One region of the Stenotrophomonas sp. PUT21 genome, then DNA from elsewhere that is predicted to be linked to it. Evidence: riboswitches for the same ligand, from Rfam matches in the RefSeq annotation. Region 1 holds a riboswitch; the other holds the start of a gene.
What was found. Region 1 has a riboswitch for thiamine pyrophosphate ahead of ACTT2I_RS09565 (TonB-dependent receptor). Riboswitches for the same ligand answer to the same signal wherever they lie in the genome.
Positions count from the first base shown of each region.

Region 2: another riboswitch for thiamine pyrophosphate. It lies ahead of thiC (phosphomethylpyrimidine synthase ThiC); the one in region 1 lies ahead of ACTT2I_RS09565 (TonB-dependent receptor).

Region 1 covers NZ_CP197645.1:2,074,299-2,081,867, reverse strand. The annotation lists gene ACTT2I_RS09580 (FAD-dependent oxidoreductase) at 1-877, shown strand, start outside; gene ACTT2I_RS09575 (hypothetical protein) at 983-3,181, shown strand; gene ACTT2I_RS09570 (phosphotransferase enzyme family protein) at 3,285-4,421, shown strand; TPP riboswitch at 4,461-4,556, shown strand; gene ACTT2I_RS09565 (TonB-dependent receptor) at 4,624-6,789, shown strand; gene pnuC (nicotinamide riboside transporter PnuC) at 6,786-7,382, shown strand; gene ACTT2I_RS09555 (TonB-dependent receptor domain-containing protein) at 7,431-7,569, opposite strand, start outside.
Region 2 covers NZ_CP197645.1:3,169,940-3,177,508, reverse strand. The annotation lists gene ggt (gamma-glutamyltransferase) at 1-1,095, shown strand, start outside; gene ACTT2I_RS14455 (BCCT family transporter) at 1,376-2,944, opposite strand; TPP riboswitch at 3,234-3,335, shown strand; gene thiC (phosphomethylpyrimidine synthase ThiC) at 3,476-5,353, shown strand; gene ACTT2I_RS14445 (ion channel) at 5,450-6,127, shown strand; gene ACTT2I_RS14440 (winged helix-turn-helix domain-containing protein) at 6,378-7,569, shown strand, end outside.

The sequences.
Region 1 (7,569 bases):
AGACAACGAAGGCACCGATCGCAGCCGCCCCGAGGTCGATCGCACGGCATTGCGCGCGCTGTTGATCGATTCGCTTCCTGCCGACACCCTTCACTGGGGCCGGCGCCTGGCGGACGTACGCAGCAGCGCGGACGACCGCTGGGAGCTGCTATTCGACACGGGGGTGGAAGGACCGTTCGATCTGGTGATCGGCGCCGACGGTGCCTGGTCCAGGGTGCGCCCGTTGCTGTCGCCCTATCGGCCGCAGTACAGCGGGCTGACCTTCATCGAGTTCGGCATCGACGACATCGACCGGGCCCATCCCGGCTTGGCTGCATTGGTCGGTCGCGGCAAGGTCGGCATCGAAGGCGACGGCCGCATGATCATCGCCCAGCGCAACGGCCATTCGCACGTGCGCGGCTACGCGGTGTTCCGCGTTCCCGTCGACTGGGCGGCGACGCGGTTCGATTTCACCTCGCCCGAGGCGATGCGCACGGCACTACTGGAAGAATTTGAGGGATTCGCCGAAACGATCCGCGACCTGTTCCGGGCCAGTACCACTCGATTCGTGGCGCGCCCGATCCATGCGCTGCCGGTCGGACACCGCTGGAATCCACGTGCGGGGCTGACCCTGATCGGCGATGCGGCGCACCTGATGTCCCCGTTCGGCGGTGAGGGTGTCAACGCGGCGATGCTGGATGCCGCCGAGCTGGCCGCGCAGCTCGGTCAGGTGCCGGACTGGCAAGGCGCCGTTGCAGCCTACGAGGCGCACATGTTCGAGCGCGTCATCGAGGCTGCACAGGGCTCGGCCGAGGGCGCTGCGACCCAGCTTTCGCACCTGGGCCTGGCCCCGACGGTGGCGTTCTTCCAGGCGCAGCAGGCAGCACGACGTTCCTGAGCCGTGGGTGGGCCATGAGAGGCCTTCCGGCGCGGGGCCTTCACGCGGTGACGGCTGCGCGTTGCCGATAGTGGGTCGTCATCCTGCTTCCTGTTGCGGATCCACATGCCCCTGATTCCCGAGCGCGTCCGGCGCTGGCCCCGGCCGTGGCGCGTGGCGTTGCTCTCGCTGCTGGCGCTGTATGCGCTGTACCTGCTGGCGGGCAACGTATTCCTCAATACGCCGCTGTTCGATGCGGTGACCAACCGCAAACCTGAAAAATTCACGATGCAGACCGGCCCGGCGGTGACCTTGATGCCCGGCCAGGCGGTGGTCTGGAACATCCGCATGCGCGGCCAGGCCAATCGGACTCAGTATGTGTTCCGTGCCGATCGGGCCAGTGCATGGATCGACCTGCCGGCGTTGTTGCGCAAGGAAGTGCGCATCCCGCGTATCGACGCGACCGGGGTGGAAGCGGAGGTGGAGCGGGTCGAGAACGCCATTCCGCCGCCGCCGCGCGGCGACCGGGGTTGGACCCTGCGCTTCGATGCGATCCACAGCGACACGATCCGCAGTGGGCGCTTCGGCAAGCTGCTGATCGTGGGGCAGGGCCACGGCACGGTCGGCTTCCTCAAACAGCTCAAAGGCGGGCCGTCGGAGCTGTTCGATTCCACGGCAGGCTTCGATGACGCGCAGGTCAGTTTTGGCGGCGTCAATGTGCTCGACGATGCGCATATCGCTGCGCGCTTCCATTTCCCGCGGCACTATCGTGACGACGCGCCGGGGCTGCAGAAACTGGGCATTACCTGGGCGCAGCTGCAGATCGACGCCCGCAGTCAGGGGTTGCGCATCGATACCGGCGGCCCGCACGTGAAGGTCGGCAGTGCGGTGTCCAACGCCCGCCTCACTGCGGATGTGACGCTGGAGGAGGGCGCGCTGCGACCGGGCAGCCGGCTGGTCTGGCGCTTGCCGCTGCATGCCGGCGTGCATGCCGACGACCGCGGCCTGCTGTCGCTGCAGCTGGACGTAGCGCAGGACATGCGCGTGCAGGCGCGGCTGCCGCGCGATCCGGAGACGGGCAGTGAACTCGATGCCGATCTCCGCATTACCGGCCGGAAGATTCCGTTCCAGGCGCCGGCCGAGCTGCTGCCGCGCTTGTCCGGCAACGTCCAGGGCGCATGGCAGTTCCAGTCGCTGAACTGGATCAGCGATCTGTTCGTGAAAAAGCCTTGGTTCCATCTTGATGGGGGTGGCCTGCTTAAGGCAGACGTCATCATCGCCGACGGCGAACTCGCACCCGGTAGTACCGTGGACATCCCGCAGGTGGCGGCCGTGGCGGAGGTCGCAGGGGTTCGGATGCGTGGCGATGCCCACGCACAGGGCCGGATTGTCGAAGGAACACCCGCGCAGGCGGAACTGAAGGTGCAGATTCCCCGCTTCCAGGCCGCGCCGACCAACGCACCCAAGGCGGTGTTGTTCGATGGGCGGCAACTGGCGCTGAGCCTGCGTGGTGATGCGCGCCTGAAGCAGTTGAGTGACGGCATGCGCGCCCAGCTGCGCTTCACCGATGCGCGGGTGCCGGACCTGACCGCCTACAACCGCTACCTCGGCAACGACAACGTGCGCCTGCTTGGCGGTACCGGCCTGCTCAGTGGAGATGTCTCGCTGGATGCCTCCGGCCGGGTGGGCAAGGGCAGCGCCGATCTGCGTGGCAGCGGCGCCCGCTTGAGCGTGGCAGGCATTGCGATGCGCGGCGATGCGCAGCTGCAGGCGCGCCTGCAGCGTGCGGATTTCGACAGCCGCCAGTTCGATCTCGGCGGCACCACGGTGGAGCTGCGCAATATCCACGTCGGCGATGAAAGGAGTGACGGACGCTGGTGGGGCAAGGTGGCGATCCGCAGTGGTCACATCGATGCGGCGGCGCCATTCCAGGTGGATGGGCTGGCCGACCTGCGCCTGCGCGATGCCGGGCCGTTGCTTGGCGTGTTCGCGCAACGCAGCGAGTACCCGCGCTGGGTGCTCGGGATGCTCGACTCCGGCGAGGTACAGGCCAGTGGGCAGCTGCGCTGGCGCAGCGGCGAGCTGATCGTGGAGGACCTGCAGGCCGAGAACGAGCGGTTGTCCCTGCAGGCAAGGCTGGACTTGAGCCATGGCAAGCGCCGGGGCGATCTCTACCTGCGCTGGGGCGTGCTGGGCGCCGGCATCGAGCTGCAGGGCGAGCAGCGCAAGTGGCACCTCGCCGGTGCCCGTGACTGGTATGCGGAGCAGCCGCGGCTGCTGCCGGCCAAGTCTGCCGCTGCGAAGCAAGGCAACGGCACTCCCTGACGGGACGCATCTGTTCCCCTTGGCAGGGCGAGGCTTGGTATCCTCGCCGCGCCCACTGTCTGGTGACAGCGTGCCTTTTCGCCGTCATCGATCCCTTCATCCCATGAGCAACAGCACCCACCGCGTCCAAGGCCTCAACAACGATGAGGTGGCCGCCGACTGGCCCGCCATCAGCGACCGCGAGATCACCTGGCTCGGCGAGCGCTTCGCGCCGCTGGCCGGCGCCTGCCGGCTGCTGTGGCACAGCCCGCGGCCACTGTCCGCCGCGGCCATCGTTGAAAGTGGCGGAGAGCGGGTGTTCGTCAAACGCCACCACGGCAGTGTCCGGACGGCGGCCACCTTGGCCGAGGAACATCGCTTCATCCGGCACCTGGCCGATCACGGCGTGCCCGTGGTCGACGTGCTGGATGACCGCGATGGCGCCACGGCGGTCGAGCACGAGGGCTGGACCTACGAGCTGCACAGCGTGGGCCGTGGTCAGGATCTGTATCGCGACGCACCGTCCTGGACGCTGCTGACCGATAACGCGCAGGCGCGCGAAGCCGGGCGGATGCTGGCGACACTGCATCTGGCATCGGCGCGTTACGACGCCCCCCAGCGCAGCACCCATCTGCTGGTCGCGCGCGATGACCTGCTGCGTGCCGCCGATCCGGTCGCCGCCATCCAGGCCGATCTCGCGGATCGCCCGGGCTTGGCAGCCTATCTTGAACGGCAGGACTGGCAGGGCGATCTGCGGCGGGCGGTGCTGCCATGGCATGCCGGACTGGCCGTGCGCCTGCAGGCCGAACCGCGCCTGTGGGCGCACAACGACTGGCATGTCTCCAATCTGCTCTGGCGCCAGCAGGGCACTGCCACCGTGGTCGACACCGTGCTGGATCTCGGGCTGGCCTCACCGACCAGCGCCCTGTTCGATCTTGCGACCGCGATCGAACGCAACGCCATCGCCTGGCTGGCGCTGGAGCGCGGCGCGGAGGCGGTGCGCGCGGATATCGCGCTGGCGCTGCTGGCCGGCTACCGCGAGATCGTGCCGCTATCGGCCGAGCGCGTCCATCTGCTGGCCGATCTGCTGCCCATCGTGCAGCTCGATTTCGCGCTGTCGGAAGTGGAGTACTTCGAGGGTGTGACACGCTCGCCTGCCAATGCCGACGTGGCCTACCACACCTTCCTGCTGGGGCATGCTGACTGGTTCAGCACCGCGGCGGGGCAGGGCCTGCTGAAGGCGCTGCACGCGGCCGCCTGAGGGCAGGCTCGCAAATCCGTACGGTTTGTAGTGAAATAGTCACAGAAGCGGGGGTGCCTGGCGAAACTAGGCTGAGAGAGTCCCTTGGAACCTGATCCGGTTTGCACCGGCGTAGGGAGCTTTGAGCAGCAGGCATACCGCCGTGATGGGTCGGTGCGCGTGCGCGCCTTCGCTTCGTCTCCCCCAGCTGATGACGAATCGAATGAACCGCTGCTTCCGCCCTACGTTGTTGTCCGCCGCCCTGTGCGCCGCGCTGCCCCTTCATGCCAATGAACTCGCCGAGGCGCCCGAGCGCTCGCCGACGGAACTGGCCGCCGTGCGCGTGCAGGCGCATCAGCCGGCAGCTGCATCCACGCAGACCGGCAGCTTCGGTGCCGGTGACTGGAAGAGCACGCCGGCCTCGGTGAACGTGCTCGATCGCGATCTGCTGGACAGCCGCCAGGTGCGCACGCTGTCCGAGCTGGCCAGCAACGATGCCTCGCTGGGCGACAGCTACGCGCCGGTCGGCTACTACCAGAACATCGCGATCCGCGGCTTCCCGCTGGACACCGGCACCGGCTACCGCTTCAACGGGCTGGCCATCACCGGCGAACAGCGCCTGGCGCTGGAGAACATCCAGGCGGTGGAGATCCTCAAGGGCGAGGCCGGCCTCGCCGCTGGCGTCATGGCCCCGGGTGGGATCATCAACTACGTGGGCAAGCGCCCGGCCGAGGTCCGCAACGTCACCCTCGGCACGGATTCGGAAGGCTCGCGCTACACCGCGGTGGATCTCGGCCATTGGCTGTCGCCCCGTTTCGGGGTGCGCTTCAATGCGGCCTGGGAAGACAGCGATTCCTACATCGACCATGCCGATGGCCGCCGCAACTTCTACTCGCTGGCCACCGATTGGCTGATCGGCGAGCGTGGCAAGCTCGAAGTGGACGCCAACTACCAGACCAGCGCGCAGCGCTCGGCCTCGGGCTATCAGCTGCTGGGCGCCACCGGGCTGCCGCGCGGCGTGGACCGCAAGCACCTGCTCGGCTACCAGGCCTGGCAGCGGCCGGTCGGCATCGACAGCACCAACCTGACCGCGCTGCATACCTTCGATTTCAGTCCGAACTGGCAGTCGCGCGTGTCTGCCAGCTACAGCCGCTCGGTGATCGACGACAACGTCGCCTTCGCCTACGGCTGCTATTACGCTGCCGGCTGTGCGGACGGCAGCGTGCCGGGCAACTACTTCGCGCCGAACGGCGACTACGACATCTACGATTACCGCAGCCCGGACGATACGCGCCGCAACCTGGAATTCCGTGCCGAGCTGCGCGGCAGTTTCACCACTGGCAGCGTCGGCCACGCGCTGAGCGTGGGTGCGGACCGGTTCGAACGCACCGTGGACAAGCGCCGCAACGTCAACGAGTACGTGGGCACCGCCAACATCCATGATGCACAGGTGCCGCAGTTCGAGCCGTCGCCGCTGATGCCGGGCCCCTCCGCGCGGCGCCTGGACAGCGCGCAGACCGCGGTGTTCGCCCTGGACCGGATGAGCTTCGGCGATTGGCAGTGGCTGGCCGGCGGCCGCTTCGTGCGCCTGGACGAGCGCGCCTACGACAAGCGCGGCAACCCCGAGCGGCACAGCCGCCTGTCGCGGTTCCTGCCGCAGACCGCGCTGGTCTGGAAGGCGACCGATGAGGTCAATGCGTACGTCAGCTACGTGCGGGGCATCTCGCTCGGCCAGGAGGCGCCGTTCTGGACCTCCAATGACGGCGCGTTCCTGCCGTCCGTGCTGTCGCGCCAGACCGAAGTGGGCATCAAGTACGTGCCCAGCGATGCGCTGACGCTGGGTGCGGCGCTGTTCCGCACCGCGCAGCCGTTCCAGTACGCCAGGCCGGACGACAGCGACGCGGGCTACACCTTCGTCGAAGAAGGGCAGCAGACCCACACCGGGCTGGAACTCACCGCACAGGGGCAGCTGACCGCGCGCCTGTCGCTCACCGCCAGTGCGAGCGTCCTGCGGGCCCGCGCGCGCGATGCGGGCACGCCGGATTACGAGGGGCACCAGCTGATCAACGTGCCGAAGACGCGGGCGACCGTGCATGCGGAGTACCAGCTGCCGTTCGTGACCGGCCTGGGGCTGACCGGCGGCTGGCGCTATGCCTCCTCCAACGTGGCCACCGCCGACGGCCGCGTCAGCGCACCGGCCTACAGCGTGTTCGACGCCGGGCTGCGCTTCAAACACCGCGTGGGTGAGCATCCGGTGACCTGGAACCTCTCGGTGGACAACCTGTTCAACCGTTTCTACTGGCGTGACACCGGCAGCAGCTCGGGCGACTACTACCTGTTCCCGGGCGCGCCGCGCCAGGCCCGGCTGTCGGTCACGTTCGCGCTATGAACCCGGCCATCCTGGAATGGTCGGCCGCCATCGTCAGCATGCTCGGTGTGTGGCTGATGACGCGCCGGGTGACCCTTGCCTGGCCGGTCGGGCTGATCTCGGTGGCGCTTTATGCGCTGGTGTTCGTCGAGGCGCGCCTGTACTCGGACACGCTGCTGCAGATCGTGTTCGGTGGCTTCCTGGTCTACGGCTGGGTGCACTGGCGCGGCCAAGTCCAGGACGATGGCCGGGTCGCGATCATGCCGTTGGCGCGGGTCGCCCTGTGGCGTGATCTGGGCATCGGCGTGGTGTTCGGCCTCGCTCTTGGCGCCGCGATGCATGTCTACACCAACGCCGCGCTGCCGTGGCTGGATGCGATGCTGGCCGCGCTGAGCCTGGTCGCCCAGTGGTGGCAGGCGCGCCGGCATACGGCGGCATGGTGGCTGTGGATCCTGGTCGATGTCGTGTATGTGGGCATGTACCTGGTCAAATCCCTGCACGTGACCGCGGTGCTGTATCTGGTCTTCGTCGGGCTGGCGGTGATGGGGCTGCGCGCGTGGACGGCAGCGCGCAACGAGGCCGTGCTCCACAACGCAGCAGGGCGGCACGGATAAGTCCGCGCCGCCCTGCGTCACCTCAGGTCTGCATTCGACCCGGCGCGGTCAGAACCGCGCCGTGGCACCCACGAAGAACGTACGTGCGCCGCCGTCGTAGTTGTTGCCTTCTTCGATGGTGGAGACGTCGCCGAGATTCAGTACGCCGGCACGCACGGTCAGGTGTTCATTGACGTCGTAGCCGGTG
Region 2 (7,569 bases), 1.1 Mb from region 1:
CGCAAGGGCGAGATGTGGAAGAACCCGAACCTGGCGCACACCCTGGAGCAGATCGCCCAGGGCGGTCGCGATGCCTTCTACAAGGGCGATATCGCCCGCACCATCGGCACGTATTTCAAGGCCAACGGCGGCTACCTGAGCTATGACGACATGGCCAGCCATCACGGCGAGTGGGTCGAGCCGGTCAGCAGCAACTACCGTGGCTATGACGTATGGGAACTGCCGCCGAACAGCCAGGGCATCGCCGCGCTGCAGATCCTCAACGTGCTGGAAGGCTACGACTTCTCCAAAATCCCCTTCGGCTCGCCCGAACACGTGCACCTGTTCGTGGAGGCCAAGAAGCTGGCCTTCGCCGACCGCGCGCGCTTCTACACCGACCCGGCGTTCCATCCGGCCCCGGTCGACAGACTGATTTCCAAGGGCTACGCCGCCGAACGCCGCACGCTGATTTCGATGGACAAGGCGTTGAGTGAAGTACAGCCGGGTACGCCCAGGCAGTTGCAGGAAGGCGACACGATCTACATGACCGTGGCCGATGCCGACGGCATGATGGTCTCGCTGATCCAGTCCAATTACCGCGGCATGGGCAGCGGCATGGCGCCTCCGGGCCTGGGCTTCATTCTGCAGGACCGTGGCGAAATGTTCGTGCTGCGCAAGGATCACCCGAACGGTTATGCGCCGGGCAAGCGTCCGTTCCAGACCATCATTCCGGGTTTCGTCACCAAGGACGGCAAGCCGTGGATGAGCTTCGGGGTGATGGGCGGTGCGATGCAGCCGCAGGGCCATGCGCAGATCGTGATGAACATGGTCGACTTCGGGATGAATCTGCAGGAAGCCGGCGATGCGCCACGCATCCAGCATGAGGGCTCGACCGAGCCGACCGGGCAGGCGACGGTGATGCGCGATGGCGGCGAGGTGAATCTGGAAACGGGCTTCCCCTACGAGACGGTGCGTGCGCTGATGCGCAAGGGCCACCGTGTTGTGTTTGCGGATGGCCCGTACGGTGGGTATCAGGCGATCCTGCGTGATCCGGAGACCGGGGTGTACTACGGGGCGTCGGAAAGCCGCAAGGATGGGCAGGCGGCGGGGTACTGATTCTCTCGTGCTCCGTAGTGCCGACCGTTGGTCGGCAGAAGCGCAGGGCAGTGCGTAAAGCAGGGCGCAAAGCAGTGCGTAAAGCAGGGCGTAAAGCAGGAGGCTTTGGGGCTGCGGGTAGTGGGCCGGCCTGGGTGGGTTCGCGGGACACGCCGTGAATCCGTCCATGGAGGCTCATGTCGCCGCATCCATGCGGCTCATGGTCCCGCCAACCCACCCGTCCCGGCCCGCCCACCGATAGCCCGGGAAGCGTGCCGCTCTAAGCGACCAACCCGACCACCTAAGGCGCTCGAGCCGCCTCATCGCGCGTCTCTTCCTGCGCCGCGATCTCCCGCTCGATCCACTCGTCCATCAACCGCCGCGCACGCTGCGCACGGCGCCGCTGCAGCGCGTGCTCCATGTCCAGCACCCGGTACAACGACCACATCACCGCCAGCATCAACAACGCGAACGGCAATGCCGCGATCGTGATCATCCCCTGCAGCGCATTGAGGCCACCGGCCAACAACAGCACGCCTGCGATCAGCGCAATCGCCACACCCCACACCATCCGGCGCGCCAACGGCGGATCACCGGCTTCCTCGGTCGACATCGTCGCCAGCACCAGTACCGCCGAATCGGCGGAGGTCACGAAGAAGATCATCAACAGCACCAGCGCGATCACCGATAGCACCGTCGGCATCGGCAGGCTGTCGAACATCGTGAACAACACCGTCTCGTAGCCATTGCCCAGTGCCTGCGCCAGATCCACGTGACCGAAGATCTGCGACCACAGGGCCGTCCCGCCGAACACCGAGAACCACAGGAAGCCGAGCACGCTCGGCGCGATCACCACGCCCAGCACGAACTCACGGATGCTGCGCCCGCGCGATACGCGTGCGATGAACGAGCCAACGAAGGGGGCCCACGCGATCCACCAGGCCCAGTAGAAGATCGTCCAGTCCGCCACCCACGTGCTGCCCGAGAACGGCGACATGCGCAGGCTCATGGTGACCAGCGAATTGAGATACGAGCCGATCGTCGTGGTGAAGGTATCGAAGATGAAGCCGGTCGGCCCCAGTACCAGGATCAGCGCCAGCAGCAGCGCCGCCAGGCCGAGATTGAAGTTGGACAACCACTTGATGCCGCGGTGCACGCCGCTGGTGGTGGAGGCCATGTACAGCACGAACGCTACCGCGATGATGGTCAGCTGCACCGGCACAGTGGCCTGGATGCCGAACACGCGCTCAAGGCCGGCCGCGATCTGGATCGTGCCGAAACCCAGCGTCGTTGCCACGCCGATCGCCGTGGCGACCACGGCTGCGACGTTGACCACGGTGCCCATCCAGCCGCGATGATGCGCGCCGATGATCGGCTGCAGCAGATCGCTGATCAGCCCACGGCCGTTGCGGTTGAACTGGAACCACGCCATTGCCAGGCCGATCAGGGCATAGATCGCCCACGGGTGCAGACCCCAATGGAAGAAGGCATAGCGCATCGAGGCGCGCGCCGCCTCCATGCTCTGCGGCGCCAGTCCCTCGGGAGGCTTCACGAAGTGCGAGATCGGCTCGGCCGCGCCCCAGAACACCAGGCCGATGCCCATGCCGGCGGCGAACAGCATCGACATCCAGCTGGCGTTGGAGAAGTCGGGTTCGGCATCTTCGCCGCCGATGCGCAGCGAACCGAAGCGGCCGAAGGCCAGGTACATCAGGAAGGACAGGGTGATGAACACCACCAGCAGGTACAGCCAGCCGGTACTGCGGATGATGGTGGACAGGCCGCTCTGGACGACCTCGTTGAAGGGGCCCGGCGCGAGGCCGGCGATCAGCACCAGCAGTGCGACCAATGCAATGGAAATGCGGAACACCATGCAGGCGTGTCTCCGATCAGTAGGGGCGAGCCGAGGCTTGCAATCTCCAGCGGCACAGCGGCAACGACTGGGGCGGATCAAGCCGGTCGAGGCCGGTCAGTACGGACGTCAATGGCGTCGAGCAGAGCGTGGCGTACGCGCGATCGGGACGTCACTCCCTGATCGCACCGCATACCGCGCTGCAGCATGGTAGTGCATCGGGTGTCGGCGCTTTGTTCACACCCAAGGCCAAACACGTCAGCCCGTCTGCCGCCAGCGCGCCGACGGTCGTCGCTTTGTGCTCTAATTCGCCCCGAAGCGGGGGTACCGCGGCCCAGTGGCCAAGGTTGAGACAGTCCCTTCGAACCTGATCCGGTTGATACCGGCGTAGGGAAGCTTCGCATCTGCAGATGCATCGCGCCGTAGGGCCACCGCGCCCGGAGACCGCCCGCGATCCGTCCGTCGAGCGCCGCCGTTTCGTCCCTCCCATGCGACTCCCTCGCATAGAACCGCACATTCCTGTGCGGGGATTGAACCTAGGACGATGCCTCGATGAACGCCCAGCTCTCCGCCCTGCAGCAACAGGCCCAACACCTCTCCGACTCCGTCACCCGGCCGATTCCCGGCTCGCACAAGATCCACGTGCAGGGTTCGCGCAGCGACCTGCGGGTGCCGATGCGCGAGATCACGCTGACCCGCACGCCCACCCTGTTCGGCGGCGAAGAGAATGCGCCGGTCACGGTGTACGACACCTCCGGCCCCTATACCGATCCGGCTGTCGCTATCGACCTGTCGGCCGGTCTGCCCGCGCTGCGCGCTGCCTGGGTGGCCGAGCGTGGGGATACCGACGTGCTGGATGGCCTGAGCTCCGCCTTCGGCCGCTCGCGTGAGACCGACGCACGTCTGGACGCCGTGCGGTTCCCCTCGCGGTTGCAGCCACGGCGGGCAAAGGCGGGTGCCAACGTCACCCAGATGCACTACGCGCGCCGCGGCATCATCACCCCGGAAATGGAGTTCGTGGCGATCCGCGAGAACCAGCGCCTCGAGGCGGTCCGGGACGCTACGCTGCTCAAGCAGCATCCGGGGGAATCCTTCGGGGCTTCGATCCCCAGGATCATCACCCCCGAGTTCGTCCGCGACGAGATCGCCCGCGGCCGCGCCGTGTTGCCCAACAACATCAACCACCCGGAAAGCGAGCCGATGATCATCGGTCGCAACTTCCTCACCAAGATCAACGCCAACATCGGCAACAGCGCCGTTTCCTCGGGGATTGCCGAGGAAGTGGAGAAACTGGTCTGGGCGATACGCTGGGGCGGTGACACCGTGATGGACCTGTCCACGGGCAAGCACATCCATGAAACCCGCGAATGGATCCTGCGCAATTCGCCGGTGGCGATCGGCACCGTGCCGATCTATCAGGCGCTGGAAAAGGTCGATGGCCGCGCCGAGGAACTGAACTGGGAAATTTTCCGCGACACCCTGATCGAGCAGGCCGAGCAGGGCGTGGATTACTTCACCATCCACGCCGGCGTGCTGCTGCGCTACGTGCCGCTGACCGCCAAGCGCGTGACCGGCATCGTCTCGCGCGGCGGCTCGATCATGGCCAAGTGGTGCCTGGCACACCACAAGGAGAACTTCCTCTACACGCACTTCGAGGACATCTGCGAGATCATGAAGGCCTACGACGTGACGTTCTCACTGGGCGACGGCCTGCGCCCGGGCTGCATCGCCGATGCCAACGATGCCGCGCAGTTCGGCGAGCTGGAAACACTGGGCGAATTGACGAAGATCGCCTGGAAGCATGATGTGCAGACCATGATCGAAGGCCCCGGCCACGTGCCGATGCAGCTGATCAAGGAAAACATGGACAAGCAGCTGCGCGAGTGCGGTGAGGCGCCGTTCTATACGCTGGGCCCGCTCACCACCGATATCGCCCCCGGTTACGACCACATCACCAGTGCGATCGGTGCGGCCATGATCGGCTGGTACGGCACCGCGATGCTCTGCTATGTCACCCCCAAGGAACACCTCGGCCTGCCCAACCGCCAGGACGTGCGCGACGGCATCATGGCCTACCGCATCGCCGCGCACGCCTCGGATCTGGCCAAGGGCCATCCTGGCGCGCAGGTGCGCGACAACGCGCTGAGCAAGGCGCGCTTCGAATTCCGCTGGGAAGACCAGTTCCATCTCGGGCTGGATCCGGAGAAGGCCAAGGAATTCCACGATGAAACGCTGCCCAAGGACGCGCACAAGCTGGCCCACTTCTGTTCGATGTGCGGGCCGCACTTCTGCTCGATGAAGATCACCCAGGACGTGCGTGACTATGCGGCGGGGCAGGGCCTGGAGGAGCAGAAAGCGTTGGAGGCCGGCATGGCCGAGAAGGCCGCGCAGTTCCGCGATCTCGGCGCCGAGGTATATCGCCAGGAGTGAGGCACCGGCCGGGGCGGCATGCGCCGCCCCGGTCATCATCCAGGCCCCGCATGATTCCGGCTAAGCTCGGCGCGACCAGACAGGGCGGGGACGACGATGGCGATAGCACGCAGCACCAAATGGCTGGCGATTGCGCGCCGGCATCCTTCTGCCTGGCTGCTGGCGGTGCAGTTGCTCGGCGTGCTGCTGTACCCGGCGATGGACGAGGCCGGTGCCAGCCGCGCGCTGTTCGGTGCGTTCGGCATCGCCGTGCTCGGCCTGGCGCTGTGGGTGGTGAGGCGCAGCCCGCTCGGGATGTGGGTGGCGCTGGTGCTGGCGATTCCCTCCGTGGTGTTCTCCATTTCAGGCGCCCTGTTGGAACGCCCGGCGCTGGTCACGACCGCGCAGCTGCTCGAGTGCCTGCTGTACTTCTATACCGCCGGCAGCCTGATCGCCTACATGCTGCAGGACCACAAGGTCACCCGCGACGAACTGTTCGCCGCAGGTGCCACCTTCACGCTGTTGGCCTGGGCGTTCGCCTTCGCCTTCGCGGTCTGCCAGCAGTGGTACCCGGGCAGTTTTGTGGCCACCAGTGAGAGTGAACTGCGCACGTGGATGGAGCTGCTTTATCTGAGCTTCAGCTTGCTGTCCGGGGTCGGGTTGAGCGATGTCGTACCGATCCACTCGCAGGCACGCGCGCTGGTGATGCTCGAGCAGTTCGCCGGTGTCATGTATGTCGCGCTCGTCGTCTCGCGCTTGGTCGGTCTCACCATGATCCGCCGCATACAAAGCTGAATCGCGCATAAAAAGTTCGCGCCCGGAGGCGCGAATGCTGAATCTATTTATGTGAATTCGTCGGCGAGAGAGAGCCTGTTGTTGGCCACACGCACAGGTGCGGTTAACCCACATAGGCTAGTATTCGCGCGCTTCAGTGTTTTTGCGCTTTGCGCTGATGCCTTGTGCGGAATCTGGCGGTTCGTTCGGTCGTTGTCGATTGTGATGAATGCTGCGTTCCAGTAGTCCTGCATTCACTCGTGTCACCGGAATGATCATCAACGACAGTGAGCGACCGTCAGCCGATGTAGTTCGAATCGGCGATTGCACCGTCATTCTTTCCTCGCGGGAAGTGATGGTGGTGGGCGTGCGTCGCCCGCGTCGGCTGACGCCGAAGGCGTTGGGCGTACTGAAGGCCTTGATGCGCTCGCCGGGCGCAGTGGTGACCCGCGACGAACTGTTCGCCGAGGTGTGGCCCGATACGTTGCCTACCAACGATGTGCTGACCCAGGCCGTCACCCAGCTGCGCAAGGCCTTCGCGACCGACGAAGAGGCCGGCACCGCGTATATCGAAACCATTGCCAAGACCGGCTACCGCCTGCTGGTGCCGGTGAGTGCGGTCGAGGAAGTGCGGGGTCTGGAGGCGATGGAGGGCGTGGACGCCAATGTGCCGGGCGCTGCCGAGGTGCTGCCTCCTGGGGCGCCGCCGTCGCGCAAACGCGGTGACAGCCCGCTGCGCAGGCAGTGGCGGCGTACCCGCCGCTACATCCTGCTCGCCATCGGCGTGGCGATGCTGGTCGCCCTGCTGGTCATGGCCGCCTTGCTGGTCCAGCGTGAACCGCCTGCCTCGGCGCTGGATGCGGCGGTTGAAGATGGCACCCGCGTGATCGGCAGTCCGCAGCGGCCGTACCGGCTCATCACCGCCACCGCGGGCTTTGAAACCTATCCGACGCTGTCGCCGGATGGTTCGCAGGTTGCCTACGAGGCCGATATGCCTTCACGCAAGGGCAGCGTCATCAAGGTGCAGACCTCCGGCAATGCGCCGGCCCGCATCCTGATGGATACACCGGCCACGTACTCGGACCGGTTCCCGAACTGGTCGCCCAACGGGCGGGACATCGCGTTCGCGCGGTTTGGCCCGGACGGCAGCTGCGAGGTCATCATCGCCAGCGCCACCGGCGGCGCGCTGCGTCACGTCACCCGCTGCGATGGCACCGAACTGCTCAGCTTCGACTGGACGCCGGATGGGCGCGGCCTGCTGTTCGGCTCGCTGTCGGGCAAGTACGCACACCGCGGCATCCGCATTCTCACCCTCGCCAGCGGCAGCTGGACCGCGCTCGATTACCAGATCGATCCGGACAGTTTCGAGTACGCGCCGCGCTACTCGCCCGATGGGCGCTGGATCGTGTTCGTGCGCAACCCGCAGGTCGGTGATCTGTGGCGGATCCCGGCCGGGGGTGGCA